Regions from separate parts of the Desulfocurvibacter africanus subsp. africanus DSM 2603 genome, predicted to be linked through region 2. Evidence: predicted binding sites of a transcription regulator. Region 2 holds the regulator's gene; each other region holds the start of a gene.
The links. The regulator sigma-54, encoded in region 2, starts transcription at its own class of promoters, with help from an activator protein. The targets are predictions, from matches to a motif close to CTGGCACGGNNNNTGCTT.
Positions count from the first base shown of each region.

Region 1: a site for sigma-54 is predicted at 7,243-7,260, ahead of H585_RS0108240 (NifB/NifX family molybdenum-iron cluster-binding protein). Genes of this name have one in related genera too.
Region 3: a site for sigma-54 is predicted at 4,947-4,964, ahead of fliR (flagellar biosynthetic protein FliR). Genes of this name have one in related genera too.

Region 1 is NZ_AULZ01000010.1:167,888-178,492, reverse strand. It holds gene H585_RS0108300 (response regulator) at 1-95, shown strand, start outside; gene H585_RS0108295 (MBL fold metallo-hydrolase) at 183-1,574, opposite strand; gene prxU (thioredoxin-dependent peroxiredoxin) at 1,590-2,315, opposite strand; gene H585_RS0108280 (rubredoxin) at 2,331-2,489, opposite strand; gene H585_RS0108275 (PaaI family thioesterase) at 3,152-3,580, opposite strand; gene H585_RS0108270 (Mrp/NBP35 family ATP-binding protein) at 3,730-4,617, opposite strand; gene H585_RS0108265 (CGGC domain-containing protein) at 4,697-5,062, opposite strand; gene H585_RS0108260 (iron-sulfur cluster assembly scaffold protein) at 5,064-5,495, opposite strand; gene H585_RS0108255 (FmdB family zinc ribbon protein) at 5,508-5,747, opposite strand; gene H585_RS0108250 (NifB/NifX family molybdenum-iron cluster-binding protein) at 5,959-6,297, opposite strand; gene H585_RS0108245 (NifB/NifX family molybdenum-iron cluster-binding protein) at 6,423-6,782, opposite strand; gene H585_RS0108240 (NifB/NifX family molybdenum-iron cluster-binding protein) at 6,786-7,229, opposite strand; gene H585_RS0108235 (sigma-54 interaction domain-containing protein) at 7,363-8,712, opposite strand; gene H585_RS0108230 (DUF5320 domain-containing protein) at 8,888-9,124, shown strand; gene H585_RS0108225 (nucleotide-binding protein) at 9,314-10,180, shown strand; gene H585_RS0108220 (ATP-binding protein) at 10,177-10,605, shown strand, end outside.
Region 2 is NZ_AULZ01000014.1:94,964-105,568, forward strand. It holds gene H585_RS0110980 (DEAD/DEAH box helicase) at 1-346, shown strand, start outside; gene H585_RS0110985 (manganese-dependent inorganic pyrophosphatase) at 969-1,889, opposite strand; gene H585_RS0110990 (PTS sugar transporter subunit IIC) at 2,004-2,654, opposite strand; gene H585_RS0110995 (PTS sugar transporter subunit IIB) at 2,710-3,177, opposite strand; gene H585_RS0111000 (PTS sugar transporter subunit IIA) at 3,181-3,621, opposite strand; gene rapZ (RNase adapter RapZ) at 3,927-4,811, opposite strand; gene H585_RS0111010 (PTS sugar transporter subunit IIA) at 4,824-5,273, opposite strand; gene hpf (ribosome hibernation-promoting factor, HPF/YfiA family) at 5,278-5,811, opposite strand; gene rpoN (RNA polymerase factor sigma-54) at 5,843-7,285, opposite strand; gene lptB (LPS export ABC transporter ATP-binding protein) at 7,490-8,242, opposite strand; gene H585_RS0111030 (LptA/OstA family protein) at 8,239-8,754, opposite strand; gene lptC (LPS export ABC transporter periplasmic protein LptC) at 8,783-9,370, opposite strand; gene H585_RS0111040 (KdsC family phosphatase) at 9,371-9,892, opposite strand; gene H585_RS0111045 (CTP synthase) at 9,932-10,605, opposite strand, start outside.
Region 3 is NZ_AULZ01000013.1:112,949-123,553, forward strand. It holds gene H585_RS0110425 (flagellar biosynthesis protein FlhF) at 1-860, opposite strand, end outside; gene flhA (flagellar biosynthesis protein FlhA) at 850-3,021, opposite strand; gene flhB (flagellar biosynthesis protein FlhB) at 3,055-4,128, opposite strand; gene fliR (flagellar biosynthetic protein FliR) at 4,145-4,936, opposite strand; gene hgcA (mercury methylation corrinoid protein HgcA) at 5,263-6,441, shown strand; gene H585_RS0110450 (radical SAM/SPASM domain-containing protein) at 6,478-7,815, shown strand; gene hgcB (mercury methylation ferredoxin HgcB) at 7,887-8,177, shown strand; gene rocF (arginase) at 8,223-9,215, opposite strand; gene carB (carbamoyl-phosphate synthase large subunit) at 9,512-10,605, shown strand, end outside.

The DNA.
Region 1 (10,605 bases), on a different contig from region 2:
ATATCATGAGCAAGCTCGGCCTGAAGAATCTCGCCGATCTTGTCCGCTATGCAGCCCGGCTCGGGCTCATCGACATCGACGCAATGCCGGAGTGAGCTCTCCGGCCAAGCGTTTTCGGGTCGAGAAAAAACACCTTCGGACTGCTGTCGAGTCGCTTCGATTTTCCAATCTGCTGTGGCCGATTACCTCGCCACTGGATTGCCCGCCCGGCTCCAGGCCAGGAATCCGCCGGCCAGGGAGCTGATCTTGGCATAGCCCTGGCGTTGCAGATGGCTTCCCGCGATATTGGAGCGGTAGCCCGAGCCGCAGGTCACGATGATCTCCTCGTCCTTGGGCAGACCCAGGCCGTTTCCCGTGCTGTCGAGCACATCCATGAGCGGAGTGTGGCGTGCCTGGGGAATGTGCCCGGCGGCTCGCTCGCCTGGCGTGCGCACGTCCAGCACACGCAGAGCCTCGCCAGAGTCCAGGCGTTTACGGAGATCGGCGGCCGAGATCTGGGCCAGGCTTTCGACAGGCCGGCCGCTGAGCAGCCAGGCGGACATCCCGCCGGCCAGCCAGCCGTGCACCTGGTCGTAGCCGATGCGCAGGAGTTCGCGACGCATGTCCTCGTAACGCTCGCGGCTCTCTACCACGAACAGTATGTCGGTGCCGGGCTCCACGGCCATGCCAACCCAATTGGCGAGTTGCTTCTCGAAGCCGATGTTAAGGCTGCCGGGGAGATGGAAACCGCCGAAGGCCGCGGCGTCGCGCGTGTCGATGACCGTCATGCCCTCGGCCATGGCCCGCTCGAACTGCTCCGGGCTCAGGGATCGCTCCAGCGGGCATTGATCGGTAAGCGGCGCGCCGGCCATGTTCGTGCCGATGATGTGGCTGAAGCTCTTGGGCCGGATCGGGAACTGCCCCAGGACCTCGCTTCGGAATTCCTCGAAGGAGGCGAAGCTGAGCATGGGGTTGGCCCGGCGCTCATAGCCGAGGGTGCTGCTCTGCTTGGCGCTCATGCCTCGCCCGCACAGGGAGCCCTGACCGTGGGCTGGGTAGACCTCCATGTGGTCGGGGTGGCGCGCGAGTTTCACGTACAGGCTTTCGTAAAGGTTGGCGACCTGCTCATTGAGGATCTCGGCTCCGGGCAGGTCCGGCCGGCCGATGTCGCCCACGAAGAGCAGGTCGCCGGTGAGGAGCATGCCCGGCTCGGCCGAGCGCTGCTTGTCCGTGACCAGCAGCGAGATGGAGTTTGGCGTGTGCCCCGGAGTGTGGAGCACCTCCATGCGCGCGGCGCCGATCTCGATGATATCCCCCTCGCGCAGGGCCTTGTGTTCGAATTTCACGGGCGCGCTCTCATGGAAGTAAATGTCCGCGCCCGTGGCTTCGCGCAGGTCGCGGTTGCCGCTCACGTGATCCGCGTGCACATGGGTCTCGATGACGTGCGTGATGCGCATGCCCTCGTCACGGGCAATATCCAGATAGTCCTGGATGTCGCGCTTGGGATCCACCACGGCCATGGCCCTGGCGGCGGGACAACCGATAGCGTAGGAAAAGCACCCCAGGCCGGGCACGGCGATCTGCTTGAAGTACATGCCTATGCTCCTTGGTTACTGCTCGGTGGCGTTCTCCACCTTCCATTCCTTCCAGACCTTGCCGGCGAGTTCAGGGGTGGGTTTCAAGGTCTGCTTACCTGGACGCCATCCCGCAGGAGTCACTTCGCCCGTTGCCCGGACATGCTGGAAGGCCTGCACCTGCCGAATCAGCTCCGACACGCTTCGGCCCACCGGCGGAGCCATGACCTCCATGGCCTGGATGATTCCATCGGGATCGATGAGGAACCTGCCGCGAATGTCCACGCCGGCAGCCTCGTCATAGACTCCATAAGCTTCGCCGATCTTTCCGCCTGAATCCGAGAGCATGGCGAAGGGAACGCCGCCCGGAACCATTTTCGAAAGCTCTTCTTCCTGCCAGATCTTGTGCGTGAAGCGGCTGTCCGTGCTTACAGACAGCACCTGGACACCCAGGTTGGTGAGATCGTCATGCTTCGCGGCGACCGCCGCAAGCTCCGTGGGTCATACAAACGTGAAATCACCGGGGTAGAAGCAAAGCACCACCCACTTGCCCCGATAGTCCGAAAGCTTGATGTTCTCGAATCCCTTGCCCGTGAAAGCTGACGCCTCGAAATCAGGCGCAGCCTTGCCGACCTTGGCGACCATTGCATTCTCCTTTTTGGGTTGCGGCGGAACCGCCCGCGATTCCACCTGCTGATCAGGCGGATCAGGTTGAATCGGTCCCTTGGCGGGAACCACGCAGCCGTCCTTCATCTTGGCCATGGCTTTCTCCTTGGGCTAGCCCACTTCCTCAAAGTACTCTTTCTCGGCCCCGCACCATGGACAGACCCAGTCGGCAGGGATGTCTTCGAACTTCGTTCCGGGCTGGACGCCATGCTCGGTGTCCCCTTCTTCCGGGTCGTACACATACCCGCATGGGCATTTCCATTTACTCATCTGTTTCTACTCCTTGGCGTTCTTGTTTCGGAATGATTTTGATATACATTCTTAATTAATTTTGATTCTTATTTTAAGAGCAAAATCCGCCTAAATAGTCAACAAGATTTTAAGCTGGCGCATCACGGCGCCTAACGCGAGAAGCTCCCAGTTTTTGCAGCCGGCAAGCGTCAAGCATTCCGCAGGGGAACATGCACCAAACGCAAATCTGGAGGCAGGACCCTTTGGGCAAGCCGATATGAAGCCTTTAGGATTTAACGGGACTCGGCATATTGCCGGTCGATTGGCTATCCAGGGCGATGGTTGGAACCAGCCTGATATCGACCTGATATCGAGCAGATGCTTAGCCATTTGAATCCAAGTAGTCCGACCACAGCCCAATGCTAGGCGCTTCGGTCGGGAAGGGTGGCAAAAGGCTTACGAGGTTTTGGGAGTTCCTCTTGAAAGGGAACGCGAGAGGGATATGTAACTTAAAGAATGTAACTTTATTAGAAGCTTGCCTTGGCGGAGTAAACTCAAAGCGCACACCATGCTCGAGCGCCCAGCGGTTTATAGCCACCAACAAAACCTCTTCACGAACCGAAGCGTGATGAGGCCGCCGCCGCGCCTGTGCGATGGGTTGCTGAGGAACATGGCAGGCACGGCGGTCGGGCTGGCCGAAGTCAGCTTGAGACCCTCCGCTGCATGAATTTGGCCTCGGCCCAGGCCATGAGCCGCTTCTCCAGCGTGATTTCAGCTCTGAGGCGATATAGCGGCGGATAAGAAGTCAGTATCCAAGCGCGTATTTCCAAAGAGACGTCACAGGGAACCGACTGCACAAAACGTACGTGAAGATCCCCAGTAACCGCTTGCACTTCAGCATGAAAAAGGCAGTGTGTCATGGCCGAGTCCAGTAACGAGGCGATGATGCCACCATGAAGGATGCCGTCATATCCTTGGAGTTCAGTATGCGTCTGGAATTGTGTTCTAACTTCGCCATCTTCTGTCGCCAGAAAGGACAGATTCATGGACCTAGGATTGTGGGTTCCACACAACAGACACCCGCCGTGACCATTGCGGGCACTTACAGTTGCAGCTTCTTCGTTGGTCAAAGAGGATTTCCCCGCTTGCGACTTGAGAACCTGCTTGGATTGCCAAGCCGCTTATCATTTCAATAAAGATTACTCATAAATGCCATATTGGCCCAGGGGTGAATGGTTGTGACTGACTCAACCAGCACCCCTTGAGGCCAACAGGGCATCTAGGCTGTCACGGCTTGCAGCTCGAGCATGGGCTGGACGATCTCGCGCATGACCCTGGATGTCTCGCTGTCTGGGTAGACCTTGACGTAGGCGAAGCCCTCGTCGCCGGCGCGGGCCAGTTCCGGGTCCACCGGAATGCGGCCGAGGAACGGCACGCTCATTTCCTGGGCCATCCGCTCGCCGGCGCCGGACTTGAAAATCTCGTGACGCTTGCCGCACTCGGGGCAGACGAAACCGCTCATATTTTCCACAACACCTAGAATCTGGCTGCCGGTGCGTTTGCAGAAGGTGATGGACCGGCGCACATCGTCGATGGCCAGCATCTGCGGGGTGGTGACGATGACCGATTTGGCTTCCGTGCCCAGGAGCTGCATGATCGTGAGCGGTTCGTCACCCGTGCCTGGAGGGCAGTCAACGATCAGGAAATCCAGCTCGCCCCAGGCCACGTTCTGCAGGAATTGGCGGATGAGGCCTGTCTTCACCGGGCCGCGCCAGATGACCGCCTCATCCCGGTTGGGCATAAGGAAACCGAGGGACATGACCCACAGGTTCTTGCTCCAAGGAATGGGCTCGATATAGTCCTTTTCGATATGAGCCTGCTGGTCGGAAAGGCTCAGAAGCCGGGGAACGCTGGGGCCGTGCACGTCCACGTCCAGCAGGCCGACTTTTTTGCCGGCCAGGGCCAAGGCAAGGGCAATGTTCACGGCCACAGTGGACTTGCCTACGCCGCCCTTGCCGGACATGACCACGATCTTGTTCGTGATCCGGCCGAGGTTTTCGGACAGTTGGAGATCCTCTGGGCTTTGCGCCTTCTTTCCGCAATCCTTGCCCTCTTTTTGAGAGGTGCAATTCCCGCTCTCTCCGCAGCTGCTGCACTCATTATTCATATGTATCCTCTTTCATGCATGTGCACGGACAAACCCGCGACTGCATGGAACAGTTAAAATATAATGATTCTTGTTCCTGTCAGGCGAAAATGTCCTTGGGCAGGTAAGGGTGCGTGCCTTCGATGACCGGAATGCCCGCCTTGGCTTTGATCTTGGCCAGGAGAGTCTCCTTGTATGGGCAATGGTCGGTAATGCACGGCCCCACATGAATGGCCGTGGGCTTTTCGCCAAGCGGAGCGTTCCACAGCTTGACCTGGGCCAGCCGGGTGACGATGGTCGCTCCAGGGCAGTCTCCGCAGTTGAGCAGGCCCATGACCTCCGCCTCGGCGCTCTGATACATCCCGAAAACGCCCTCGCGACGGTTAAATCCCACCAGGCAACGCGAACAGCCGATGCATACGTCGTCCATGGCCTTCTTGCAGCCGATAATGAGGATCTTTTCCATGTCATCCGTCCTTGGTGAGGTACGCGTGGATTGCTTCGTGCAACGCCCCGGTCGCCAGTTTCGCACAGTGGCTCTCGTCGGCGGGAAAGCCGGGAAGCCGTTCCAGGATCGTATCTGCCTCCACGGCCGCGGCCTGATCCAGGGTCGAGCCAAGGGCCAGTTCGGCGGCGAGTCCGGCGCAGATTTGGCTCGAACCGCATCCGTCGGACCAGCCCGAGGCCTCCACGATGCGCTCGCCCTCGATCTTCAGGTAGACCTCGATGGTGTCACCGCAAGAGCCCTTGAGCTTGCCGCAACAACTCGCGTCCTCCATGCGGCCCAGGCGCTCGCTTTTCAACCAACGCTCGAAGCCGGCCTTGCCGTATTTGGCCTGCGCCTCCGCATTGATCTTCTCCTGGATGTCTAAGGCCAGCAGTTCCAGATCATGCTCCATATTTTCTCCTGCTCAGGCCTTGCCGCAACATGAGCCCGGCACGCAGCCGGCTTCACTGGGGCGGGAGCCGCAGCAGCCATGGCCGGTCGGACCGGGCAGCGCCGAGCGTGCCTTGCCCGTGAGCGACGAAGGCGCGGCAAGTTGCCTGTTCGCCGCGTTGCCGCATTTGGGACAGGCCGGCATGTCGTCGGCCTTGGCGATATCCTCGAAAACATGGCCGCAACGGCCGCAATGGAAATCGAACAGCGGCATGGTCGTGTCTCCTGCGCCGGTCAGTGACCGTTCAGTCGTGTTCAGGCGTTCGGGGTCTGCATTCCTAAAGATTGTGGAGAGGGGCGTCGCTCCGCCAGAGCGAGCCGCTCCTCTCCACATCTCACCCACTCAGGGGATGCCGGTTCCCCGAGTTCATCTCATCCGTTTTCCGGCCTACGCGGGGTCAGCGAACGGTGCTTGCAAAGCTCGCCTAGTGGTCACAGGCGTTGGGTCCGGTCGTCAGCATACCTCCGAGATAGGCCTTGGCGATCTCCTGGGGCGTGCCGCCCTGGGCGCCGACCACGACCTTGACCCCATGCTCGGAGAAAATGGCCTGGGCGCGCTGGCCCATGCCGCCGGCGATGACCAGGCCCACGCCCAGCTCGGCCAACCATTTGGGCAACACGCCCGGCTCGTGGGGTGGCGGGATGTGCAGGCTCATGGCGCCCACGCGGCCGCCGGCCTCGTCGACATCAAGCAGGGCGAACTGCTCGCAGTGCCCGAAGTGCTGGCACAGTGTTCCGCCCGCGATGGGAATGGCGATCTTCATGCTTCCTCCATATTGCGATTCCATGTGTCCAAAGTGCGCCGGACCACGAGCATGCTGACCCCGGGTGTCCGGGATAGGGGGGATTTACGGCCTGCCCGCGAGGTCTGCTTGCCCGCAGCTCGAGTTTACCAGTGTCCGTCCTTGTCCGGCCCGCCGGCCTGGGCCAGGCTGCCGGCCTTGAAGGCCTCCAGGGCTTCCCGAGCCGTGCCGCCGTCGCGCAGGTAGACGGCAATTTTGCCCCGGTCCAGGGCCACATAGGCCTTGGGACCCACGTGGCCGGTGATGACAGCCTTGGCGCCCGCATTGGCCACGCACTGGGCCGCCTGGATGCCCGCGCCCTGGGGCAGGTTCATGTTCTGCTCGTTGGGCACGTAAGTGTGCTCCTGCGTGTCGGAATCCACGATCACGAAGCCCGAGGCCCGGCCGAAGCGCGGATCCAGCGGACTGTCCAGGCTGTTGCCTTGTGTACTGACGGCGATCTTCATGGTTCACTTCTCCTGTTGAAATCGTTGCCGGCAGCGACCTCTGCCGGGCGCGCTGCGTCCTTGCGGGCATTTCCGCGCTGTTGGGCCGGGACAGCCCGGCATGACCAGCGTGTCCAGCCTGCCTTGGGTATGGGCCCCGAGCACCTGCTCCACGCTCCCGGCGATCCAGGGCAGGACAGTGATGCCTTGGTGCTCCAGCGTCATGCGGCAGCAGCCCGTGAGCGCTCCGCAGATCAGCGCCGAAGCGCCACGGACCGCGAGCAGCTCGGCCAGCTGGCGCACTGAAACGCCCGAGCAGGCGCGGACCTCGCGCAGCACGGCCTGGTCGCGCTCCAGGCTGTAGAAGCGCAGCTCCGTGGCTGTCTCAAGCAGGGTGGCTAGGCGGCCCTGGTGGCAGGCGAGGCAGAGTACGGTCGGCCCCGCGTGATCAAATGCTGCTCCGGTCATACGTAAAGCCGGTTAGCATGGAGAGTGCCATATAAAATAGCTATGTAATCTCAGTAGAATAAGAGACGGGTGGGTCTGTGGAATGCTGCATTGCGGCTTAAAACGAGCCGCAATAGATTATATCGCATCATTTTTAGCCGGATCCGGCGCGCTGGAGGATGCGGCGCAGGGTGTCCTTGCTGATGCCCAGTTCGCGGGCGGCGGGCCGCTTGCGGCCTTTGTGGCGGGCCAGGGCCTCGATAACGGCCTGGTGGCGGATGTCCTCCATGGTCCTTGGATTTGTGTGCTCGTGGGCCGCGCCCAGGTCGGCGGGCTGCAGGTATTCGGGCAGGTGCTCCATCTGGATGAAGCCGCCGGAGCAAAGGATGAAGGCGTACTCGATGATGTTTTCCAGCTCTCGCACGTTGCCGGGGAAGGCGTAACGTGCGAGCAGGCCCATGACGTCCTCGGACACGCCCTGGATGTCCTTGCCCATGAGGGCGTTTCGCTTGTCCACGAAATGGGCGGCCAGCAGGGGAATGTCCTCGGGACGTTCGCGCAGGGGCGGCAGGCGGAGTTGGACCACGTTGAGCCGGTAGTAGAGGTCCTGGCGGAATTCGCCCCGCTCGACCATGGCCGCCAAGTCACGGTTGGTGGCTGCCACCACGCGCACGTCGGCGGGCTCGCTGCGCACCGCGCCCAGCGGCTCGAAGCTGCGCTCCTGCAGCACGCGCAGGATCTTGACCTGCAAGGCCAGGGGAAGGTCGCCGATCTCGTCCAGAAAGATGGTCCCGCCCTGGGCCAGCCCGAAGCGGCCCGGCTTGTCGCGGCGGGCATCGGTGAAGGCTCCGGCCTTGTAGCCGAACAGTTCGGATTCCAGGAGATTTTCGGGCAGCGCCCCGCAGTTCACGGCCACGAAGGGTTTGGTCTTGCGCGGGCTCAGGTTGTGGATAGCCCTGGCCAGCAGCTCCTTGCCCGTGCCCGACTCACCCAGCACGAGCACCGTGGAAAGGCTCTCGGCGATCTGTGGCAGGATGTCCAGGATGCGGATGATGGCTCGGCTGCGCGTGCGGATGTCCTCCAGGCTGTGCAGGCCTTGCAACTCCTTGCGCATGAGCTGCAGTTCCGAGAGATCGCGAAAGGTCTCCACACCGCCGATGACCCGGCCCCGCCCGTCGCGCAGGGGCGCGGCGCTGATGGACACAGGCAGGCGCACGCCATCGGTGCGGATGATGGAGATGGATCTGTTGCTCACCGTGCGATCCTCGGCCAGACAGGCGCCAATGGCGCAGGCTCCGTCGCAGATGCTTGAATGGAAGACCTCGCGGCAGGTGCGCCCGATGGCCTGCTCGGCCGGGACGCCGGTGATCTCCGCGGCCGCCCGGTTAAAGGAGGTGATGACCCAGTTCAAATCCACGGTGAACACGCCGTCGGCCACGCTGTCCATGATGGCCTCGCAGGGGATGTCCGCGGGAAAGCTGCGTATGGGTTTACGTTCGTTCATGGCTGTGCATTTCCTGGCTGAGGTTTCTGACAGGATACACCTCTTTGCTGTACAGCGCAAATTTAGCCGCTTTTATTACGACAAGCTGAGTGCCGTTCGTAACTTATTGCTATTATGGTAAATTTAGCATGGTACGCTTTATGTAAGATCGAAGCAAAACACGCGCAAGGAGGATATGCGTATGCCTGGCTTCAACGGAACTGGACCTCTCGGCAATGGACCCCGCACTGGACGTGGACTCGGTCGCTGCATGGCCGGCGCGGGCGGAGGGCAAATGGCGGGACGCGGTCGCGGCTTGGGCCGTCAGGGCGTCTTTGCGCAGGATGCCGGCGACGTTCAAGGCGAACGCATTGCCGCCCTTGAAGCAGAGATCGCCGCGCTCAAGTCCAAACTGGCTCAGAGCGAGAAATAGGCCTCTCGACCCGCTCCTCCATCAGTCCCGGTCCGAGCCACGGGCCGGGACGCCGGAGGGTGGGCGACTACATACTAGGTCGGGTCCGCCGATGAAATGCACTAGCTTAGGGGTGCGGTCGCCTCTGGCAAGCCCGGAGACAGGGCTTCTGCCGAGCCTAGTGCAAGCAGCCTCAATGGAAAGGAAATCATGAAGCTCGCCATAGCCAGCGGCAAGGGCGGCACGGGCAAGACAACCGTGGCCGTGAATCTAGCCGTAATACTTGCCCGCCAAGGCCTTGCGCCGGCCTTGGTTGATTGCGACGTGGAGGAGCCCAACAGCCACATCTTCCTGGCTCCGAGTTGGGAACGGGAGCAGCGGATCACGCAACCCGTGCCGCGTATCGACCACAAGGCTTGCCTGGGCTCCGAATGCAGGCGCTGCATCGAGCTGTGCCGCTTCAAGGCGCTCATCTGGATGGCCGGGGAAGTCATGGTCTTCCCGGAACTGTGCCACGGCTGCGAACTGTGCGCCGAGGCCTGCCCGGCCGGGGCCGTCGATTGGGCCGAACGCGAGGTCGGCGTGGTGCGATCCGGCAAGGCGCGCGGTGTGCGTCTGCTGGGAGGCCTCATGCGCGTTGGCGAGGCCATGGCCACGCCGCTCATCCGTGCAGTAAAGCGCGAGGCAGAGGTCGAGGACCTGCAAATCTGGGACTGCCCTCCGGGTACGGCTTGTCCGGCAGTGGCTTCCCTGCAGGGCGCGGACGTGGCGCTGCTGGTGACGGAACCGACAGCCTTCGGATTGCACGACCTGACTTTGGCCGTGGCCCTGGTGCGCGAACTGGGCCTGCCGTTTGGCGTGGTCCTCAACCGGGCCGGCATGGGCGACGAACGGGTGGAGCGCTATCTGGAACAGGAATCCATCCCGCTGCTGGCCAGCCTGCCATACAGCCGGGAAGCGGCCGTGGCTTGCGCCGACGGACATCTGTTGGTGGACGTTCTGCCGGACATGGGCGAGTCCTACACGCGGCTGTGGAAATCCCTGTGCCGCCTGCTGCCCGAGGAGGTCACGGCATGAGTCAGATCGTCGTACTGAGCGGCAAGGGCGGCACGGGCAAGACCAGCATCGTATTGGGGCTGGCCACGGTCATGCCTTCCAAGATCCTGGCCGACTGCGATGTGGACGCGGCGGACCTGCACCTGATCGCCAAGCCGCAAGCCATTTTCACCCAGGACTTCATAAGCGGCGAATTGGCGCGCATCGAGGCGGACGAATGCACGCAGTGCCTGCTCTGCCAGTCCAGATGCCGCTTCGAGGCCATAACGATGGAGCCGCGCATCCTGGCTGAGCATTGCGAGGGGTGCGGGCTGTGCGCCTTCATCTGCCCGGTGGGGGCCATCAAGATGGAACCGCGCCACTGCGGATGGTTGTACGAGTCCCGCACGCGCTTCGGCGCCATGGTCCACGCCATGCTCAAGCCAGGGGCCGAAAACTCGGGCCGG
Region 2 (10,605 bases):
ATCCGTGGCCTCGGAGCGCGTGACCGCGCTTCTGGAGTCCACTCTACGCGCTCGGCCGCCTCTAAAACAGGAACGCATGATGCGCTTCATGCCCCTGGCACAGGAATTGGGCAAAAACGAAGAGGAACTGGCCATCATCGCCATGCTCCTGGACGACTATTATCAGCAGACTCTACACTCTCCGCCCGAACTGCCGGTTATCCGCCAATCCGCGCCTCGCACGGAGCCGGTAACGGGTCACGAGCCAGCCTCCGCGCATGAAGGCGAAGAACGCAAGAAGCGCCGCCGTCCTCGCAATAGGCACAAAAAGAGCTCAGGAACAGACAACAGGGGAAGTGACGCCTAACCCTTGCGCCCCACATTGATCTGAGGAGGGTCCCCCCTCCTCAGGCTGCTGATGTAGTATGGCTTGGCCGGCCAACGACCTGCACTCGCTTGCCTTCACCTGTGCCCCCGCAAGAAATGCATAATGTGCCTTTCCCGCCTAGACGGCGGAAATGCTCACAAGTCAGCAACACTAGCACTGCTAGGCGTTGCTGACAGGGGCTGTCTATGATCCAAAGGGGAATTCAAGCCAGAACGGTTAGCAATTAGCCAGAGAAACACACAGTCATTAAACCGTCTCCTCTTGCATAATCAGAGGACCCTTGTTCAAAGCGATTGCTCGTGTCTTTGTTAAGAGCCTCTCTTGTCGGATCTGATTTCCTTGGATGCTAGAGCAATTTGCGTTTGAACTGAGAGAGGGCGCTGCCCTCTCTCAGACTCTCTCCCGGCAGGGAGCGGCGCTCCCTGCACCCCCATTTTTCATTTTATTTGCAAGGTGCTGTATTGCCATACGGCAAGCTAATCACGCCTACATCATTTTGTAAGACGCGCGATTGGGGGCCGCCTAAGAATGGCCTTGCAGAGACGCAAAAAGCCCGACCTGGAAATCCAGGTCGGGCTTTGTAGATTCAGGAGGATTCAGCTTACTTGCCGAAAGCCTTCTCGAAGGGGGGCACGACCTGCTTCTTACGGCTCATGACGCCCTTGAGCCAAACGGAGTCGCCGTTGGCCTTGACGCCGAAGGCCTTCTCGACCACGGAGGCATCCTTGGTCGCGATAAGCATCTCGGAGCCTTCCTTCATGATGTCGGTGAGCAGCAGGAACACGCTGTGGCGGCCTTCGCCCTGCATCTTCTTGATCTCGGCGAGCAGGCCAGCCTTGACGGGCTCGAGGATGGACAGATCGACAACTTCCAGCTGGCCGATGCCGATCTTGTTGCCGGACATGTCGAAGTCCTTGTAGTCGCGGTGCACCAGATCCTTCATGGAGGCGCCCTCGACGGCGGACTTGACCTTGAACATTTCCATGCCCAGGGCCATGACGTCCGTCACGCCGGCGATCTTGGCCAGGGCCTCGACAGCCTTCTTGTCATCATCGGTGCAGGTCACGGACTTGAACATGACCGTGTCGCTCAGGATGGCGCAGAGCATGCCGCCGGCGATGCCCTTGGGAATCTCGATCTTGTAGAAGTCGTACATGCCCTTGATGACGGTGCAGGTGCAGCCGGCGGGCCAAACCCACATGGTCAGGGGGTTGGAGGTGGTGATGTCGCCCAGCTTGTGGTGGTCGACAATGGCCAGCAGCTCGCCCTTGGCCAGATTTTCCACGGTCTGGGCGATGTCGGAATGGTCGACCAGCATGATCTGCTTGCCGGTGGCATCGTCGATCAGCTCGGGAGCCTTGAGCCCGAACTTGTCCGCAACGAACTTGGACTCGGGGGTGAGAGCGCCCTGAGCGGCGGCAACGGCCTGAATGCCGCGCTTGGTCATCAGGTCGGCAAGAGCAATGGCGGAAACGATGGAGTCGGTGTCCGGATTCTTGTGTCCAACAACATAGGCAGCCATGGTAGGTTCCTCCTATATGGAATTGCGAAATTGCAGCCAAGAGAGGCTTGTGCCAAATAGCACAAACATACTGCGCTGCCAAGACATTTCCACATCCAGTCTATGGAAAACTCATTATGTACCAAGATTTGCAAGATAAGCCGCAAACGCTGTAGCTGCCGCAGCCACGGCCAGCAGAATGTACCCAGGCCGGAAACGAATGGAAAGCAAACCGCCCAGACTGGCACCGAACCAGACATGCCACCATTTTACCGGCAGCAGGACAACATACCGCTGCAGGAACGGCAAGACTAATCCGGCGATCCACACGAGCGTAATGGAGCTGACGAGGAAGAAAAGCCAATTAATGATGGCCATTCGAACGAAGCCCTTGCGCACGAGCCCCCCGGGAGAGAACGCGTCCATTCCGCCACGGGAAGAACGCAGCAGCTCGTTGTAGCTCTTGTTCTGCCGTTCACGTTCCATGGCCTCGATGCGCGTGCCAAGCCAGGCCAGGGGCAGACAGGCGATGATGGCCAGCACTGCTAAAGGTGGAGCAGTGAAATGATAGACTTCTACGAGAGTCAACGCCGCCAGGGTCGATGCGGCCATTTGCGGGGGAATGAAAGTGCCCGCAGGTATGAGATCCATCCAGAACAGCTCGAAGAACAGGCTGATGGAAATCGCTGTGGCCAGGTCACCGAAAAGCAGGCCCCACACGAGGCCGATAGCCAGCGGCCGCTCGAGGAGGCCTATGTTGAGCTGGAAACGGAAGAGGGAAAACAGGACAAAAAAAAACCGACAAGGGGCAACAGCGCCTGCAAGGGCATCTGGCCCAAGGTCACGAAAAGATCCTCACCTGGACGGAATCGTTGGGCACGCAACGGAAGTCCAGCTTGACACCCTTACGGCTGAAGAATTCGATGCAGGACTGATCTTCATCGCCAAGTGCGACGTGCGCACAGATCTGTCTCTTTCCAGGACTGTAATGGAGATTGCCGATGTTCAACCCTTCGAAGGCGAAGCCCTGCTCGTATGCCCGCCTGGCGTCGGGACAAGACGAAAAAAGGACAAGGGCATTGGACCGATCACCAGTGCTGAAACGGGCCACCAAATCGGTCACGGCATTGATTTTTGTAAAAACGACTTTTACATCGTTGGGAATGGCCAAAGACATGATCTCCTGGCGCAAGGCATCGGTGGCCAGTTCGTCATTGGCAATAATAAGCAGCGCCGCCCCGGTATAGGGCAGCCATGTCTCGATGATCTGGCCATGGATCAAGCGGTTGTCGATGCGCACCCAGAGCATGGCTTATCCGTCTGCGATCTTCTGCCGCAGCACCTCGCCGGCCACGACAATACCCTGCACACCGGCTTTTTTGGCTTCACGGGCCAGATCCGCCGGCGGCAGATGCCTGCTGCCGAATACCTTGAGCAGCATGGGCAGGTTCACGCCGGTGATGACCTCGATATGCGCCGTGCCAAGCAAGGACAAACTCAAGTTGGTGGGCGTCCCGCCGAACATGTCCGTCAGGATAAGGGCGCCATTGCCGGTATCGGTGTCCTGAATGGCGGCCTTGATGGTCCGGACAGTTTCTTCCACATTGGAAGTCACATCCACGGGGATGGACCGGCAGCCACCCTGCTGACCCAGGATGAGTTGAGCCGCTGCCAGCAGACGTTCGCCATAGTCCGTGTGCGTGACGATGATGACGCCCGTGATCTTGGGCTGGTCCTTGCGTATAACTTTCATCGCGTTCTGATTATCGCCTCGCCTTTCCCCTGTCCACAGGCAATTAGAGCATTTTGCTTTTGAAAATGCTCTGCAAGCCATGCGTCGGCATGGCTTGCCGCCGCGTAGGCGCAATTCACTTGCGCCGTCAACGCCGGAGCGGGCGTCTTAACAGACTGTTGAAAAAGTCCGTCCTGGACTTTTTCAACTCCGTAATAGTGGAGCAAAGCTCCACTATTACGGGCGATTGCTTCGCAACCAGCGGGCCTTCCTGGCCCGCACAGCCCTTTTTCCAACGGGCTGTCAAAAGCAATCTGCCCTAAAAATCAGCCCTTCTCGATATGCCGATGCTCAAGACTGACGGCGTAGCCCTGTTCCTTAAGGTTCCTGAACAGCATCTCGGCGGCGGCGACAGATCGATGCCGCCCCCCGGTGCAGCCGAGACCGATGGTCACCCTGAAGCGGCCCTCGCGAGCATAGAGCGGCAAAAGAAATAAAACAAACTCCATGAGCTTGTTCGCAAAAAGCTTTCCGCTTTCGTCCTGAAATACATAATCGGCGACAATCTGGTCCTTGCCCGTAAGTGGACGCAGCAGAAGATCGAAATACGGATTGGGCAGAAAACGCAAGTCGAAGAGGAGGTCGGCTTCCTTGGGCGGGCCGTACTTGAAGCCGAAGGAGATTATGTGCACGCGCAGGCCGGAGGTTTGCTCCTCCAGATAACTCCATTTCTCCTGCAACACGCGCCGGAGGTCGTGCACCGAATAATGCGTGGTATCGAGCACTAAGTCGGCCTCGGCACGCACAGGTTCCAGCAGGTTCCGCTCCAACTCAAGGGCCTGTTGCAGGCCGAGTTGCTCGGACTCGAGCGGATGGGGCCGCCGGGTGGTGGCGTAGCGGCGCATGAGCTCCGGCAGTTCAGCCTCGATGAAGATGACCTGCAGGGAGATGTCATACTGAGCCAAATCTTGCCGGGCCTGACCCCATTGACGAAGGAAATCCTGCTGACGGATATCCATGCCCAAGGCCAGCCCCTTGCCGGGCAACACCTCCTGCCCCTCATACAGGCTAACCAGCTTGGGCAGCATGGATGCAGGCAGGCCGTCCACGCAGAAAAAACCCAAATCTTCAAACACATTCAAGGCAGTGCTCTTCCCTGCTCCGGACAGCCCGGTCAGAACGAGCACGGGAATAGGCGAAGGCCTAGGCATGGAGCGCCTCGATCAAAGTGTTTTCAGCAAGGTGTACAGCTCGTCGCGCCCCTCGGCCTCAAGGAAGGAACGCCGGAATCCCTCGTCCTTGAGCAGTTTGGAGATGTGCGCCAAAATGCGCAGATGCATACCCGCGGCCTGTTCCGGAGCCAGCACCAGGAAGAAAATGGTGCATGTCTTGCCATCCAGGGATTCGAAACGCACCCCTTGGCGGCTACGGCCGACCACGAGAATGATCCTGTCGAGTCCCACGAGCTTGCCGTGAGGAATAGCCACGCCATCGCCGATGCCAGTCGTGCCCAACTGCTCGCGCTCCAGCAGGACCTGCAACGCATTGGCCAGGTCCAGATCTGGGAATTCGCTTTTGAGAGGCTCGACAAGTTCAGTCAACGCCTCCGACTTGGCTACCGCAGCCAAGTCCGGAAGAACGAGATTCTTGTGCAGGTAATCCGCAATCAGCATGTGCTCATATCCCCGGATCGATGAGGCCGTAGTTGCCGTCCTTGCGCTGATAAATGACATTGACGCGCTCGGTCTCGGCATTGTGGAAGACCAGGAACTCATACCCCAGGCTCTCCAGCTGCATGGCCGCCTCGTCCACATCCATGGGCTTGGGGATATAGCTGTCTGTCTGGATGATGGTGCGCTCCTTGCGGTCACCGGCCTGCGCATAACTGAACACGTCCAGGCGAACCGAAGTCTGTCCGGGCTTTTTGCGCAGGGATTTCTTGTCGCCGCTCTTTTTGACTTGCGCCACGAGCTTATCCAAGACCATGTCGATGGTGGCGTACATGTCCTGTGATTCCTCATTGGCGGACAGATGCAGACTATCGCCGGAAAGAACCACTTCGGCCATGTGCCGATGCTTCTCGACACTCATATTGACCTGCAGCTCGGCACTGTTGATCCCATGCTTGGAGAGCTTGCCAAACCGGGTTCGCGCGTAGTTCTTGAGGTGCTCGGAAGGCTCGAAGTTCTTGAACGTGAAATGGATGTTCATACCTGCTCCTTTTGCGCGGGGTTGGCAGAAATCAGAAGATTTGCTTGCGCTTGGAAGAGGATTCGATGCCCAAGGCCGAGCGGTACTTGGCCACGGTCCTGCGGGCAATATTCACCTGGAGTTTTTCCTTGAGAATCTCGGCTATGCGCTCGTCGCTGAGAGGCCTCTTGGAGCTTTCGTCGGATATGAGCTGCTTGATGAGCGCCTTGACGCTCTCCGAGCCTACTTGGCTGCCGTCATCAAGGTCCAGGGCGCTATTGAAGAAAAATTTCAGCTCGAAAACGCCATGAGGCGTGGCGACATACTTGTTGGTCGTAATGCGGCTGACCGTGGACTCGTGCATGCTGATATCGTCGGCTACATCCTTGAGGATAAGGGGCTTCAGATGGGTGACCCCCTCCTCGAAGAAGTCGCGCTGAAAGCGCAGAATGCTGTCGAGGACCTTGTAGAGCGTACGCTGGCGTTGGTAAAGGCTCTTCATGAGCCAGACTGCCGAGCGCATCTTCTCTTGCATGTATTCCTTATCCGAGGAATTGCAACCCTGCAGGCTGTCCATATACATGGAGTTGAGCTGCAGCTTGGGCATGCCCTCCTCATTGAGCATGATTACGAATTCATCGTTGAATTTGTATACGTAGGCGTCCGGGCTGACATAGTACGGCTCGGTGGAGGAGTAGCTGGCTCCCGGCAAGGGCTCCAGGGTCTGCAGAACCTCAAGGTACTCCTTGAGCTGATCGAGAGTGATCTTGAATTTGCGAGCCAGAGGTTTGTAGCGCCGTTTTTCCAGGTCTTCCAGATGCTCGGAAACCAATGCCCGCAGTATGGGGTCATTGTGTTCATAGACATCGAGTTGCACCAGCAGGCACTCCTGAGGGGTCCTGGCTGCGACGCCCACGGGATCGAAACGCTGGATGCGCCGCAGGATCACCTCGACCTCTTCCGGCGTGGTGTGCGCCATGGCCGCGATTTCCTCGGCCGTGGACTGCAAGTAACCCGCCGGGCTCAGGCAACCGATAATGATCTCGCTGACTTGCTTCTGCTTTTCGCTGAAATCGGAAAGCCGCACCTGCCAGAACAGGTGCCCTTCCAAGGACGGCTTTGAGGAAAGGCGAGCCTCGAAACTGACGCCATCCTCGGGAACTTCGGACTCGCGCATCTGCATCTGCTTGCCCGAGCTGGAAAACTCACCGAGGTAATCTTCCCAGTCCGCATTGCGGGTCAGTTCACGCGTCAGAATCTCATCGCGATCCTTGGAAATTTCCTGAACAGGCTCATGGACCTCAAGGGCCTGGATCTCATTACCAAGATCACTGGCCTGTCCCTCTTCGAGCAGCGGGTTCTCCATGAGTTCCTGCTGCACGGTATCGAGCAGCTCGAGCCGGGAAAGCTGAAGCAGCTTGATCGCCTGCTGCAGTTGGGGAGTCATGACCAACTGCTGCGAAAGTTTGAGTTGTTGTCGTAGTTCTAAGCCCATAATCTCCCAATGGCGTTCACGAAGGATTCGTTGCCGCGACGGCAGTGCAGTGACGCCTTCCCGTATAAATAAAGCGGCCTGAAGGGCTTCGGGGAAAGCGTATCCACAGTTTCATCAGGCAGCCGTGGGTGTATTCATGCCATACTTGATGTGTGTATGCAACCATTGCGCCAGAACGCGAGAAGCATTGTGGGACAAGGATTCTTAGATATCTCTTCCCTGCAGACGAAAGCCTTGGCCCAGGTAGACCTGCTGTGCCTTCGGATCGGAGACTATCTGCTCTGGGGAGCCCTCCAGGATTATGCTGCCTTGGTAGGCCAGGTAGGCTCGATCGCAAATAGACAGGGTTTCACGTACGTTGTGATCGGAAATGAGCACGCCGATGCATTTTTCCTTGAGTCCTTTAATGATATCCTGGATATCCAGCACGGCCAAGGGATCCACGCCGGCAAAGGGCTCGTCAAGGAAGACGAAACGGGGACGGCGGATAAGGGCGCGGGCGATTTCGAGCCGACGGCGCTCGCCGCCGGAAAGGCTCGAAGCCTTCTGGCCCGAAAGGCGCGTGATGCCCAGTTCATCCAATAGCTCCTCGGCCCTGACGGCCCGCTCACGGCGGGAGAGCCCCGTATGCTCCAGGATGATGTCCATATTCTGCCGCACGGTGAGCTTTTTGAATACGGAACTCTCCTGGGGCAGATAGCTGATGCCCAACCGCGCCCGTTCGTGCAGCGGCAGCATGGTAATTTCGCGCTGGTCAAGGAATACCGTGCCGTCATTCGGCTTCACGACGCCCGCCAGCATATAAAAGGTGGTCGTCTTGCCGGCGCCGTTGGGTCCCAGGATGCCCACCACTTCTCCCTGAGTGATGTCCAGGTTCACATTGGAAACAACGTCGCGCTTTCCATAACGCTTCTTGAGGCCCGCAGCCCGCAATTGAGAGAACTCGTTCTGGCTCATTTCTTCTTCTCGGCCCCCTTCTCGGGGGTAACGAAGATCATCTCCACGGGGCGTTTGGTGTTGCCAATGACCTCGCTACGGTTCTCATTGATATAGATCCGTATTTCCTTGCCTTGAAGGGTATTCTCACCTTCCTTGAGGACAGGATCGCCCTCCAGGATAATCATGCTCTTATCCGCCAGGTAGGTGGCCTTGCGGCATTTGCCCTCGCTCTGGCCTCGGCGCATGCGCACGTTGCCCAAGGCGATAATCCTGTTGATGCGCGAAGCGCCCTCGGTTGTGGCGAAGGCCATATCCGGTCCGCTGGCGCCGCTCTTGCCATCACCGTTCGGACGCAGGTCGATTTCGATACGATCGGCCCACAATTCCATATCCTGCCGAACGACATGCACCTTGCCCTCAAATACGGCCCGGTTGCCTTCTTGGGAATAAGTCAGACGATCCGCTGTCACCTTGGTGGGGACAAGGTTCTCCTCAGCGGCCTGGGCAGTGATGGGCAGTATCCACGCCATGGCGCAAATTAGGAATACGATAAGATGGCTAGGGTGCATTAGCTTTCAAGGGGTCAGTAAAAATCTTGTCAGTACCGGATTCGACAACCACTCCGCCCTCCGCGACAAAGACGCGCGCATTCAAGTCAAAATGCATGACCGGCGCCATGAGCGTGACCCCTTCCTGCTTAACGACCGCTCCGCCGCTAGCGGTCAACAAACCCTGGCCATCATACATTATCTCCTTGGCCGTAAGCGAGGCTTTTTCATATACGGCCGTAACCTCAGGCCAGAAATGAACCTCGCTGCTTTCCTGATGCACGGAGCCTTGAGGGGCCCGGACATGCAGCAATTTGTCACTTGGCTGCGTGAAGTAGTCTATGTTGGGAGTCTGGACGAGCACGAGTCCTTTCTCCTGATCATAGCTCGCGCTTTCGGCTCGCAAACGCCAGATGAGCTTACCCTCGTTTCCATGGGTTAGTTCAATTCCCTTGGCGGCCATGTCGATTTCGACATCAGTGACGAAGCCGCTGAGATCGGGCATGAGCCCGGCTCGCTCGGTAAGCTTCACCAGCGCGAAGCCGATTACGGCGAGCAGGGACAACACCAGAAAGAACACGGCCAGACGCCTGAGCACCTAGCCGCTCCAGTGCCGATAGGCTTGCTCGTATGTGCCCTGGGCCTTGAGAATCATCACGACGGCTTCGCGCACTGCCCCGTGGCCTCCGTGCGCCGAGGCGACCCAGGCTGCCAGCGCCCGGATCTCGGGCTGGGCATTGGGCACCGCCAAGGGCAAGCCTACACGAGCCATGGGTGCCGCGTCCACCCAGTCGTCGCCCATATAGGCGATCTCGTCGTAACGGATGCCCAATTCCGCGCATAAAGCGTCCAAGATGGGCAGCTTCTGCACGTGGCCGGCGAAGTAATGCTTGATGCCGAGATCCTTGATCCTGCGCGCGACACCTGCATGGTCAAGGCCGCTTATGACCGCGAAATCCAAACCCATGTGCTGGCCGGCCTTGATGCCAAGGCCGTCCTGGACGTCGAAGCGTTTGGTGATGCGGCCTTCCTCGTCGTACGCGAGCCCGCCGTCGGTCAGGACTCCATCGCAATCCAGAACCAGGAGCTTCACCCTGCGTGCGCGTTCTTCAAATGTCATTAGAGCTCGCTCCTGACTGACCTGTTTCAGGCTCTCGCCCTACTTGGACGTTTCCTTATTGACCTTGGCGGCTTTGATGAACTCCCTGAAAAGCGGATGCGGCCGCATGGGATTGGACTTGAACTCCGGATGGAACTGACAGCCCAGAAACCAGGGATGGTCCTGGCGCTCTACGATCTCCACCAGCTCTCCGTTCGGCGACAAGCCGCTGAACACGTAGCCGTGCTCCTCGAACTGCTTGAAGTAGGCTTTGTTGAACTCGTAGCGGTGGCGATGGCGCTCGGTGATGTCCGTCTCCCGGTAGGCGTCGAAGGCTTTGGTGTCGGTCTTGACCTCGCAGGGATAGCCGCCAAGACGCATGGTGCCGCCTTTGGCGCTGTCCTTTCCACGCTTCTGCACGCACTTGCTGCGGAAATCATACCACTCGGTCATGAGATAGATGACCGGATGGGGAGTGGTCAGGTCGAACTCCTCGGAATTGGCCTTATCCAGCCCGATGACATTGCGCGCGCCCTCGATAACCGCACACTGCATGCCCAGACAGATGCCGAAGAAGGGCACCTTGTTCTCGCGGGCGTAGCGAATGGCTTCGATCTTGCCTTCCACGCCACGGGAGCCGAAGCCTCCGGGCACGAGGATGCCGTCAAGATTCTTAAGCTTGTCAGCCACGTTCCGGGGCTGAACCTCCTCGGAATTGACGTAGACCAGATCCA
Region 3 (10,605 bases), on a different contig from region 2:
TGGGGTTTGCCGTAGTGGGGGCTGAGTACCAGATGGAACGCGCATTCGTCCACTTCCGAAAGGCCCAGCAGCGTCAGGCGCTCGGACAGGACCTGGGGGCCGCTCATGCCGGGCAGGTCGACATAGATGCGGTCGAAATTGTCGGCCTCGTCCAGCAGCTTGAGGATGTCCTCGCGGCTGCCCGCCTCGCGGTAGGAGAAGCCGGACAGCTCGCAGTAGTGCCGCAGCACCAATCGCCCCCTGGCCTGGCGGTCGTCGGCATTGACCAGGCAGATGCGCAGGTCGGGCTTTTCCTGCTGGGCAGCCAGGGCCATGCGGATGACCGTGGTGGTCTTGCCAGCTCCGGATGGACCCGCCACGCAGTGGATCTTTTCCGGCCAGGAGGCCAGCGTCAACGGCCGGACGGACAGGATTTCGGCCAGGGCGGCCAGAAGCGAGGTCTGTTTGTCCAGGACCAGGCATTTGTACAGGGTCACGCCGATCTTGGGGTCCACGCCCTCGCGCTCCAGGTAATCCAAGGCCTGGCGTTGCCTGGGCGAAAGCTTGTCCTTGTCGAGCTGCTTGCCCATGAGACTCATGAGGCAGCTTTTGATCTCGCTCCATTCCCGGTGCCACTCGGGCGCCGCCGCTCCGGGACCGCCCGTCAGGGCGCTGACGGAGGACATATCTCCGTAGGCCTCGGACGGCTTGGCCCGGGTCATGCCGACATTGCGTTCGAGGGCGGCGGTGATCTCGCACATCTTGCGGCCGTTATCCATGACCTCGCGCGTCTCGAGGATCACGGCCTCAATGCCGAGTTCCGCCTTGACCTGTGCCAGTGCTGCCGAAGAATCGGCGCCGCGAAAGATTCTAACTTGCATTGTCGACGTTCACCACTGCTAAGGTTTGGAGACGGATTTCCGACGGAATCTCAGCCTGCGATATCACCGGCAGGTTCGGAATGAACCTGGTGATGAGCTGGGCAAGATGCGGCCTGACGGAGGGCGAGGTGAGCAGCACCGGCTGACCATCGCCGGCCACGGCGTTCTCGTGCGTCTTGCTGATGGCCTTGATAATGCGCTGGGCCTGCATGGGGTCCATGGACAGATACGCGCCATGATCGGTCTGGCGCAGGTTTTCCTGAAACACGCGCTCCAGGCTCTGGTGCAGGGTGATCATGGACAGGGTGCCGTCGCCGCCCAGGTAGGGCTTGATGATGGTCCTGCTCAGTCTGCCGCGCACATACTCCGTGAGCTGGTCCGGATCTTTTACGGCCGAGCCGAAGTCGGCCATGGCCTCCACGATTGTCAGCAGGTCGCGGATGGATACGTTTTCCTTGACCAGGTTCTGGAGCACCTTCTGCACGCTGCCCAGGGGCAGGATATCGGGCACCAGTTCCTCCACGACCTTGGGCGCGCGTTTGGCCAAGTGGTCCAGCAGGCTCTGAATCTCCTGGCGACCCAGGAACTCGTGCAGATTATGCCGGAATACCTCGGTCAGGTGCGTGGCTATGACCGTCGAGGGATCGACCACGGTATATCCGGCGAGCATGGCTTCTTCCTTCTGACGTTCGGGTATCCACAGGGCCGGCAGGTTGAAGGCCGGCTCGCGCGTCTCGATGCCCTTGATGCGGTGCTTCACGTCGCCCGGATCCATGGCCAGCAGATGGTCGATGAGGATTTCGGCCGAGGCCACCTCATTGCCCTTGATGACCACGGTGTACTGTCCCGGCTTGAGCTGCAGGTTGTCACGCAGGTGCAGCGAGGGCACGATCACGCCCATGTCCAGGGCGAACTGGCGGCGGATCGAGCGAATGCGCGCCAGCAGGTTGCCGTTCTGCTCTTCGTCCACGAGCGGGATGAGCCCGTAACCCACTTCCAGCTCCAGCACGTCGAGGGGCAGCAGGGCTTGGACTTCCTCCGGCGTGTCGAGGCTCGAAGGCTGCTCGCCGGCTTTGCCGCCCGGCAAGGCCTTGGCGCCGGACTTGGAGCCGAGTTTACCGCTGGCCTTGCCTCTATCGGGAGCCAGACTGTCCACGGAATCACGGTGCACTTGGGTGGCTTTGGAGACGACGAAGATCAATACCGAAAGGACAAGGAACGGCACCGTGGGCATGCCGGGCACGATCGCGAAAACCAGCAGAATGGCCGACACGAGCTTGAGAGCCCGCGGATGGAAGGTCAACTGGGCCAGGAATTCCTCGCCCATCTTGGCTTCGGCCGCGGCGCGCGAAACAATGATGCCGGCCGAGGTCGAGATGATGAGCGAAGGGATGGTTGAGACCAGACCGTCGCCGATGGTCAGCAGGGTATAGATCTGGGCGGCCTCCATCCAGTTCATGTCCTTCTGGATCATGCCGATGAGGATGCCGCCGATGATATTCACGAAGGTGATGAGCAGGCCGGCGTTCACGTCGCCCTGCACGAACTTGCCCGCGCCATCCATGGCGCCGTAGAAGTCAGCCTCGCGGCGCAGGTTCGAGCGCTGGAGCGTGGCCTCCTTCTCGTCGATGAGCCCGGCGTTGAGGTCGGCCTCGATGGCCATCTGCTTGCCGGGCATTGCGTCCAGGGTAAAGCGCGCGGCGACTTCGGCGATACGCGTGGTGCCCGTGGTGATGACCATCTTGTTCAGGAAGAACAGGATGAGGAAGATGACGATGCCGACGAAATAGTTGCCGCCTACGACGAATTCGCCGAAGGCCCTGATGACGTTACCCGCGGCCTCGGTGCCCCCGTCGCCGTGGAGCAGGATGAGGCGCGTGGTGGCCACGTTGAGCGACAGACGCAGCAGGGTGGTCACCAACAGAAGGCTCGGAAAGATGGAAAACTCGAGCGGCGAGCTCATGAACATGGTGGTCACGAGCACCACCAGCGAGAGCGAGATGCTCAAGGTGAGCATGAGGTCGATGAACAGGGTGGGCAGCGGCACGAGCATGACGAAAAGGATCGTCACCACGCCCGCGGCGAGCATGATGTCGCCCTGACGTGCGAAGCGCTCGTAGTTCAAGCTGAGTGTGCTGCTCTTTGCCGCTTTGCTAGCCATATCTTTGACACCGCGTCCTGCTTGCCCGGGCCTTTAGCCGGCTCGTTTCTTCCTGAATTTGTGCAGCCTGGCCAAGATGGTGGCTACGGCCTTGTACAGATCCTCGGGGATGATGTCCCCAACCTCGACCTGATCATACAAAGCCCGTGCCAGGGGTTTGTTTTCGCGGATGGGCACGCCCGCCTCCCGCGCCATTTCCCTGATGCGCTTGGCCATGTGATCGGCGCCCTTGGCCACCACGAGCGGCGCGGGAGCCTTGGAGAGATCGTAGCTCAGAGCCACGGCGAAGTGCGTGGGGTTGGTCACCACCACATCCGCCTTGGGCACGTTATGGAGCATGCGGCTCATGGACATGGCCATCATCTTTTGCTTCTGTCTCTGCCGTATTTTCGGGTCGCCCTCGGCCTGCTTGCGCTCGTCCTTGACCTCGTCCTTGGTCATCTTGAGCTTTTCCTCGTAGTCCCAGCGCGTATAGACCGTATCGATCACGGCCACGGTGATCATGGGGATAAGCGAGTAGAGGACCATCTTGTAGCTGACCGTTAGCATGTATACGGCAATGCCTTCGGTGGTCTGGCTGAACAGCGGCAGCAGGTTGTTCATCTCATGGCGCAGCAGGATGATCGGGCCGATGGCCACGGCCGCCGCGCCAAGAATGCTTCGCGCCAGGCGCACGAAGGCGTCCACGTTGAATATGAGCCGCTTGATGCCGCCGACGATGTTGACGAATTTTTCCATTTTAGGCTTGAAGACCTTGGTGGTCCACAACTGGCCGACTTGTATTCGGTTGATCACGAAGGCGGCCAGGGCCAGGCTGAACAACACAGGCAGGAGCATTTTGGCCAGATGCACGGCCAGATCCACGAACAGGATATACAAGCCCTCGGTGGTCAGCTCCAGGTTGCCCCAATTCGAAAGAAAGCTGGCGAAGAGGCTCTTCATCTCGTCGCCGATGAAGCCGATGAGCAGACGCAGAACGAGCAGCCCGACCAGGATCACGGCCAGCTTGGAAAGCTCCTGGCTGCGGGGGACGTTGCCTTCGTCGCGGGACTTTTTACGTCGCTTTGCTGTGGCTGATTCTGTTTTACTGGGATCACTTTGGGGCATGGCCGCTTCCCGGACTTCAGCGCGCTAAGGGCGCGCCGAGCATGAAGATGGAGTGGAACATGGCGTCCATGTTGATGATGAACTGACCCACATAACGGGCCATGATCGTGAACATCAACCCCAGGAAAAGGAAGCCGGTGATGATCTTGAGCGGGAAACCGAAGGACAGGATGCTCATTTGCGGCGCGGCGCGGCCCACCAGGGCGATGGCCAGGTCCACCAGGAACACGGCCACCATGACCGGCGCGGCTATCTTGATGCCTAAAACAAAAATTTGACTGGACATGCCGAGCACTTCACGGGCCAGGGCCGGGCTCAGGTACAGGCCGCCAGGAGGAATGCGCTGGAAGGATTCGGCCAAGGCGCGCAGCAGCAACAGGTGCCCATCCAGGATCAGGAAGGTCATGAAGGTGACCATGTACATGAAGTGGCCGGTGATGGATTCGTTCGTGCCCGTCATAGGGTCGGCCACGTTGACCATGGAGAAGCCCATCTGGAAGCCGATGAGGCTGCCGCCGGTCTGCACTGCGGCGAAAAGAACGTTGACCACTATGCCCATGACGAGGCCCAGGGTGATCTCGCCGATGAGCATGACGACGATAGTCCATATATTTGCCGGGAATTGCTGCCCGGGAAAGCTCAAAGCCGGCCACACGGCGATGGTCAGGATCAGGCACAGGGCAGCCTTGAGCGGAGTCGGGGTCACCTTGCCGCCATAGAAGGGCATGATGAACAGCACGAGACTGATGCGCATCAGGGTAAGCAGGAAGCTGAGAAAGTCGGCCGGATTGAAGTTGAAGAGATTCATGGCGCGCTGCGAGCAAAAAACAAGCCAGCATGACAGTCGGATTAAGGCCACGCGGATCGGTAAGCTATGTGATGTGCAGAATGCCACGCATTCGCCATCGCTAATTGATCTTTCCTGTGAACGTGACGCCGCGCAAACTCGTGCCGGACGGTTCGACCTTGATAAGATGCCTTCACAAGCGGATAGAGAGGCATTATCGTGCCCTTGAGCCTTCCCCCAAGCTATGCCCTTTGGAGACCCGCATGTTGTTCAAGAAGCCTTCAGCCTCGCATGGGCAGGATGCCTGCTGAGAGGCCCAGCCCAGGCCGGGGTCGGCGACCCCGGCAATCAAGCGTCCCGACACGCTGTCCGCGGCCGACAGCGTCCCTTGTTGCGGTCCGGCGCCTCAGCCCGTTGCGGGCGAGATCCGCGAGTCGATCCACTCTCCTGAGATGTCACCTATCGGTTTTGCGGGAGATCGACCCGGCTACCGCCAGGAGCGCTTTGTCCTGGGCTGGCACGCGACCTCTTTGGGACCCGTGCCGCAAGTGGCCACCCATTTGTCCGCCGCCGACCGCCTGGGGGGCGTGGGCGTGCGCTGGGGCATCGGCCGGGGGCGCTACCGTGTGATCCCGGGCCTCTACGCCGTGGGCTCTCCCGGCGCGCAGAGTCCGGTCATCGTCACGGCCAATTATAAGCTGACTTTTGACGCCCTGCGCAAGGAATTGTCCGGCTTGGGCGCTTGGCTGCTCGTGCTGGATACCAAGGGCGTCAACGTCTGGTGCGCGGCGGGCAAGAAAATCTTCAGCGCCGAGGAGATCGTGCGCCGCGTGCGCGCCTGCGGTCTGGAACGGCTGGTCGCCCACCGCACCCTGGTGCTGCCCCAGCTGGCAGCGCCGGGCGTGGCCGCGCGGGAAGTGCGGCGAGGCTGCGGCTTCAAGGCCGTGTTCGGCCCCGTGTGCGCCAGCGACCTAAAAGCTTTCATAGCGGCGGATATGCAAGCCTCCCCGGAGATGCGCAGGGTTTCCTTCGGCCTGTGGGACCGACTCGCCGTCGCACCCGTGGAGATCCATAACGCGCGCCGCAAGGCCCTGTACGCGGCCCTGATTCTGCTCGTTCTGGCAGGCCTTGGACCCGGCGTCTGGTCCCTGGGGCGCATGCTCGACCGCTGGCCGGCGGCCTTCGGCTCCTTGGTCCTGGGCTTTTTCGGCGGAGCCTTCATCATGCCGGCGCTGCTGCCCTGGCTGCCTTTCCGCGCCTTCGCCCTCAAGGGCGGCCTGGCCGGACTGGCCATGGGAACGCTTGCGGCGGCCTTGTTCGCGGGCGGCCTCGGCTGGCTGGATGGCTTGGCCATGATCCTGGCCGCGACAGTCGTGGGCTCCTGGTACGGGCTCAACTACACCGGATCGAGCACCTTCACTTCGCCATCGGGCGTGGAACGCGAATTGCGCCGCTACATGCCGGCGCAAGCCGTATTGACGCTGGCGGCCCTGATCGCCTGGCTCGTGTCGCCCTTCGCGGCATGACGCGGCAAACATATGATTTATGGATATTTGGAGCATATGACCCAAGCATTTCCGGATCACGAGGCAGTTGCGCCGGCTTTCCGCCGCCTCCCGTCAAAGTTCTTCGTCGAGTGCACCACGCGCTGCAACCTGCGCTGCGCCATGTGCGTCAAGCAGACCAAAGGCTGCGAGATCATCGAAGCCGACATGCCATTGGCCATGTTCGAGCGTTTGCTTCCGGCCATGGCCCAAGCCGATGCGCTGGTGCTCAACGGCGTCGGTGAATCCCTGCTGCACCCGGAGCTTCCCCGCATGGTGGCGCTGGCTCGGCAAGCCATGCCGCAAAGCGGCTGGATCGGCTTCCAGTCAAACGGCCTGCTGCTCACGCGCGAGCGCGCCCAGGCCTTGCTGCTCGCCGGACTGGACAGGCTCTGCCTTTCCGTGGACTCCTGCTCGCCCGAAACCTTGCGCCAAGTGCGTGCAGGCGCTGAACTGAAAGGGCTGGAGCGGGCTCTGGCCGTACTGCGCGAGGCCCAAGCCGCCACGCGGCCGGAGGGGAGCAGACGTTTCGAGGCCGGAGTGGAGGTCGTCGTGAGCGACGAAACCCTGGACGGCCTGCCGGAGTTGATCGAGTGGGTCGCGGATCGCGGGGCGTCCTTCGTGTTGGCCAGCCAGTTGCTTCCGTATGACCGTAGCGCCGCCAAGGGTTCATTGTTCGGCGCGAGCCCGGACGCGTGCCTGGATTTCTTCGCGCCGTGGCGATCCAAGGCGATCGAGCAGGGCCTGGATCTGTCGCGCTTCCTGGCCGCCTATTTTACTTTCCTGCGCAGCGAGCAGGACGTGCGCCTCATCCGCTTCGTGGAGGCCATGGCCGCCGAAGCAGAGCGCAAAGGCATTCCGCTACACCTGCCCAATCTCGTGATCGAGGACCTTGGCAAGCTCGACCGCGTGCGCGAAACATTCGCCCGGGCCGAACAGGCCGCGGTCCGGCGCGGCCTGCGCCTGACCTTGCCCGCGGTCTCGCCCAGGCTGGACCGGCGTTGCGACTTCATGGAGGACGGCGGCGTGTTCATCACGGCCTCGGGCGACGTCACGCCATGCTACTTCCTGTGGCACGGCTACTCCTGTTTCCTGGACGGCGCGCTGAAGCGCGTGCGGCCCAAGATATTCGGCAACGTGCGCGAGCGCGAATTGCAGGACATCTGGAATGGGCGGGAGTTTCAGGCCTTCCGGCGCGAGGTGCTTGAATACGCCTATCCGCACTGCGGCAGTTGCACCGCCGCGCCCTGCGCCGACATCCTGGGCGAGCAGGCCTTCGAGTACGACTGCCATGGCGTGGAAGTGCCCTGCGGCCACTGTCCCTGGTGCTCCGGGGGCTTCCATTGTCTGTCCTGATGACCGCCCGACGACTGCCTGATGCCGCATAATGACCGCATGACGGCCCAGGAGAGGAGAGAAGAGGAGCGATGCAGGAATTACGTTATCTGAGCGGCGTGGCCAGCCTGGAGCTGAACCGTGACAAATGCGCAGGCTGCGGCATGTGCACCGTGGTCTGTCCGCATCGCGTGTTCGAATTCCGCGAGGGCAAGGCCGAGGCCGTGGATCGCGACGCATGCATGGAGTGCGGCGCCTGCGCCCTGAATTGCCCGACCGGCGCCATCCGCGTCAGCCCCGGCGTCGGCTGCGCCCAGGCCATCATCAAGGGCTGGCTCACGGGCGGGCCGCCGAACTGCGATTGCGGGTCGGACTGCTGCTAAGCCGCAGCCGAAACGGTCAGGTATTTCTTTGAGGCTCGCTACAGCTCATCTGCCGGGCTCGGCATTGTTCCGGCCGTTGCGCTCCTGTCCTGGGCGATTGGAGGCCAAGTATTTCTTCTCATAGTCCGTGTACTTGACCCCGAGCATGGCCATGGCCAGTTCCACGCACAGCTCGGCCGTGCCGTTGGCCTTGTCGAGCAGCGGATTGACCTCGATGATGTCGAAGCCGATGAGCTCCACGCCCGCTCCGATGGAGCGCATGATGAAGGATATCTCGCGGTGGGTCAGGCCGCCGCGCGTGGTGATGCCCGTGCCCGGCGCCACGCGCTTGTCCATGACGTCGGCGTCGAAGCTCACGTACACGCCGTTGGTGCCGCGGCTGACGACGTCCACGGCCTCCTGCATGACCCTGGCCAGGCCCCGGTTCTCGATGTCGAAGGTCGTGAACATACGGATGCCCATGCGTGTCAGGAATTTGCGCTCCTCGGGATCGATGTCCTTGGCGCCCACGATGCACACGTCCTCGGGCCGCACCTTGGGTGCGAAACCCAGGCAGTTCACCAACTCCGGCATGCCGTGACCAAGCGAGATGGCCAGGGGCATGCCGTGCACGTTGCCGCTGGGGCTCGTTTCGGGCGTATTGGCGTCGGGATGCGCATCGATCCAGATGAGGCCGATGCGGCCGCGAGCCTTGGCCGCTCCTGCCACGGAGCCGATGGCCGTGGAGTGATCGCCGCCCAGCACTATGGGCATATGCCCGTCCTCTATGGCCTTGGCCGTGAAGCGGGCCAGGGTTTCGGACGTGCGGATGATCTCGCGCAGCTTGGCCTGCTCGCGCTCGGCCGGAGACAGCGGGTCCAGGGAAAAGTTGCGCAGCACGTCGATGTCGCCGGCGTCGCGGTAGTCTATGCCCGCATAGCGCAAGGCTTCGAAAATGCCTGCGTAGCGCAGAGCAGTAGGGCCCATGTCAACGCCGAGCTTGCTGACTCCCAGATCCAGGGGCACGCCGATGACTTGCACGGATTTGTGATTGAGCATGGGGTGTCCTTACACGCCGTTCATGACGGATTCGGGTCGGACCGGCGGTGCAGCCGGAAAGGTTCGGAATCTGGAAACGTCGCTGATGTGCTCCAAGCCGCCCCGAAATGCAAGCCGGCGAGAAATGCCCGGCCGCGGCGATTGCCGAGCGCGAGGTTGTGCGTTATATTCCCGCGCTTCCAAGCCACGGCGACGCCAGACGCTTCGGCCGCGAAAGCGCCTTGCGCCGGGCGGATCGATCAGGTAAATCCCCTGCGTTCCCGCCTAGCGCCAACCTCTCACGACCAGCGAACGCCATGCCAAAACGCACCGATCTGAAAAAAATCATGCTCATCGGCTCCGGCCCCATCGTCATCGGACAAGGCTGCGAGTTCGACTATTCCGGCACCCAGGCCGTCAAGGCCCTCAAAGAAGAGGGCTACGAGGTCGTGCTGGTCAACTCCAACCCGGCCACCATCATGACCGATCCGGAGTTGGCCGATCGCACCTACATCGAGCCGATCACGCCCGAAGTAGTGGCCAAGATCATCGAAAAAGAGCGTCCCGACGCGCTGCTGCCCACACTGGGCGGCCAGACCGGCTTGAACACGGCCTTGGCCGTGGCCGAGTCCGGCGTATTGGACCAGTTCGGCGTGGAGCTCATCGGCGCCAGCCAGGTAGCCATCCGCAAGGCCGAGAGTCGCCAGGAGTTCCGCGAGGCCATGGCGCGCATCGGCCTCAAGGTCCCGGAGAGCGGCATCGCCCGCAATATGGACGATGTGCGCGAGTGGGGCCAGAAGATAGCCTTCCCCATCATCGTTCGCCCGGCCTTCACTCTGGGCGGCACGGGCGGCGGCGTGGCCTACAACATGGAAGACCTGGAAGCCATCGCGGGCCGCGGCCTGGACGCCAGCGTCAAAAGCGAGGTCATGCTGGAGCAGTCCGTGCTCGGCTGGAAGGAGTACGAGCTGGAGGTCATGTGCGATACCGCCGGCAACGGCGTGATCATCTGCTCCATCGAGAACCTTGACCCCATGGGCGTGCACACGGGTGATTCCATCACCGTGGCCCCGGCCCAGACGCTGACCGACGACGAATACCAGAAGATGCGCGACGCGGCCCTGGCCATCATGCGCGAGATCGGCGTGTCCACGGGCGGCTCCAACGTACAGTTCGCCGTGAACCCGGCCGACGGCGATTTGGTCATCATCGAGATGAACCCGCGCGTGAGCCGTTCCTCGGCCCTGGCCTCCAAGGCGACCGGATTCCCCATCGCCAAGATCGCGGCCAAGCTCGCCGTGGGCTACACTCTGGACGAGATTCCCAACGATATCACGCGCGAGACCATGGCTTCCTTCGAGCCGACCATCGACTACTGCGTGGTCAAGATCCCGCGTTTCACCTTCGAGAA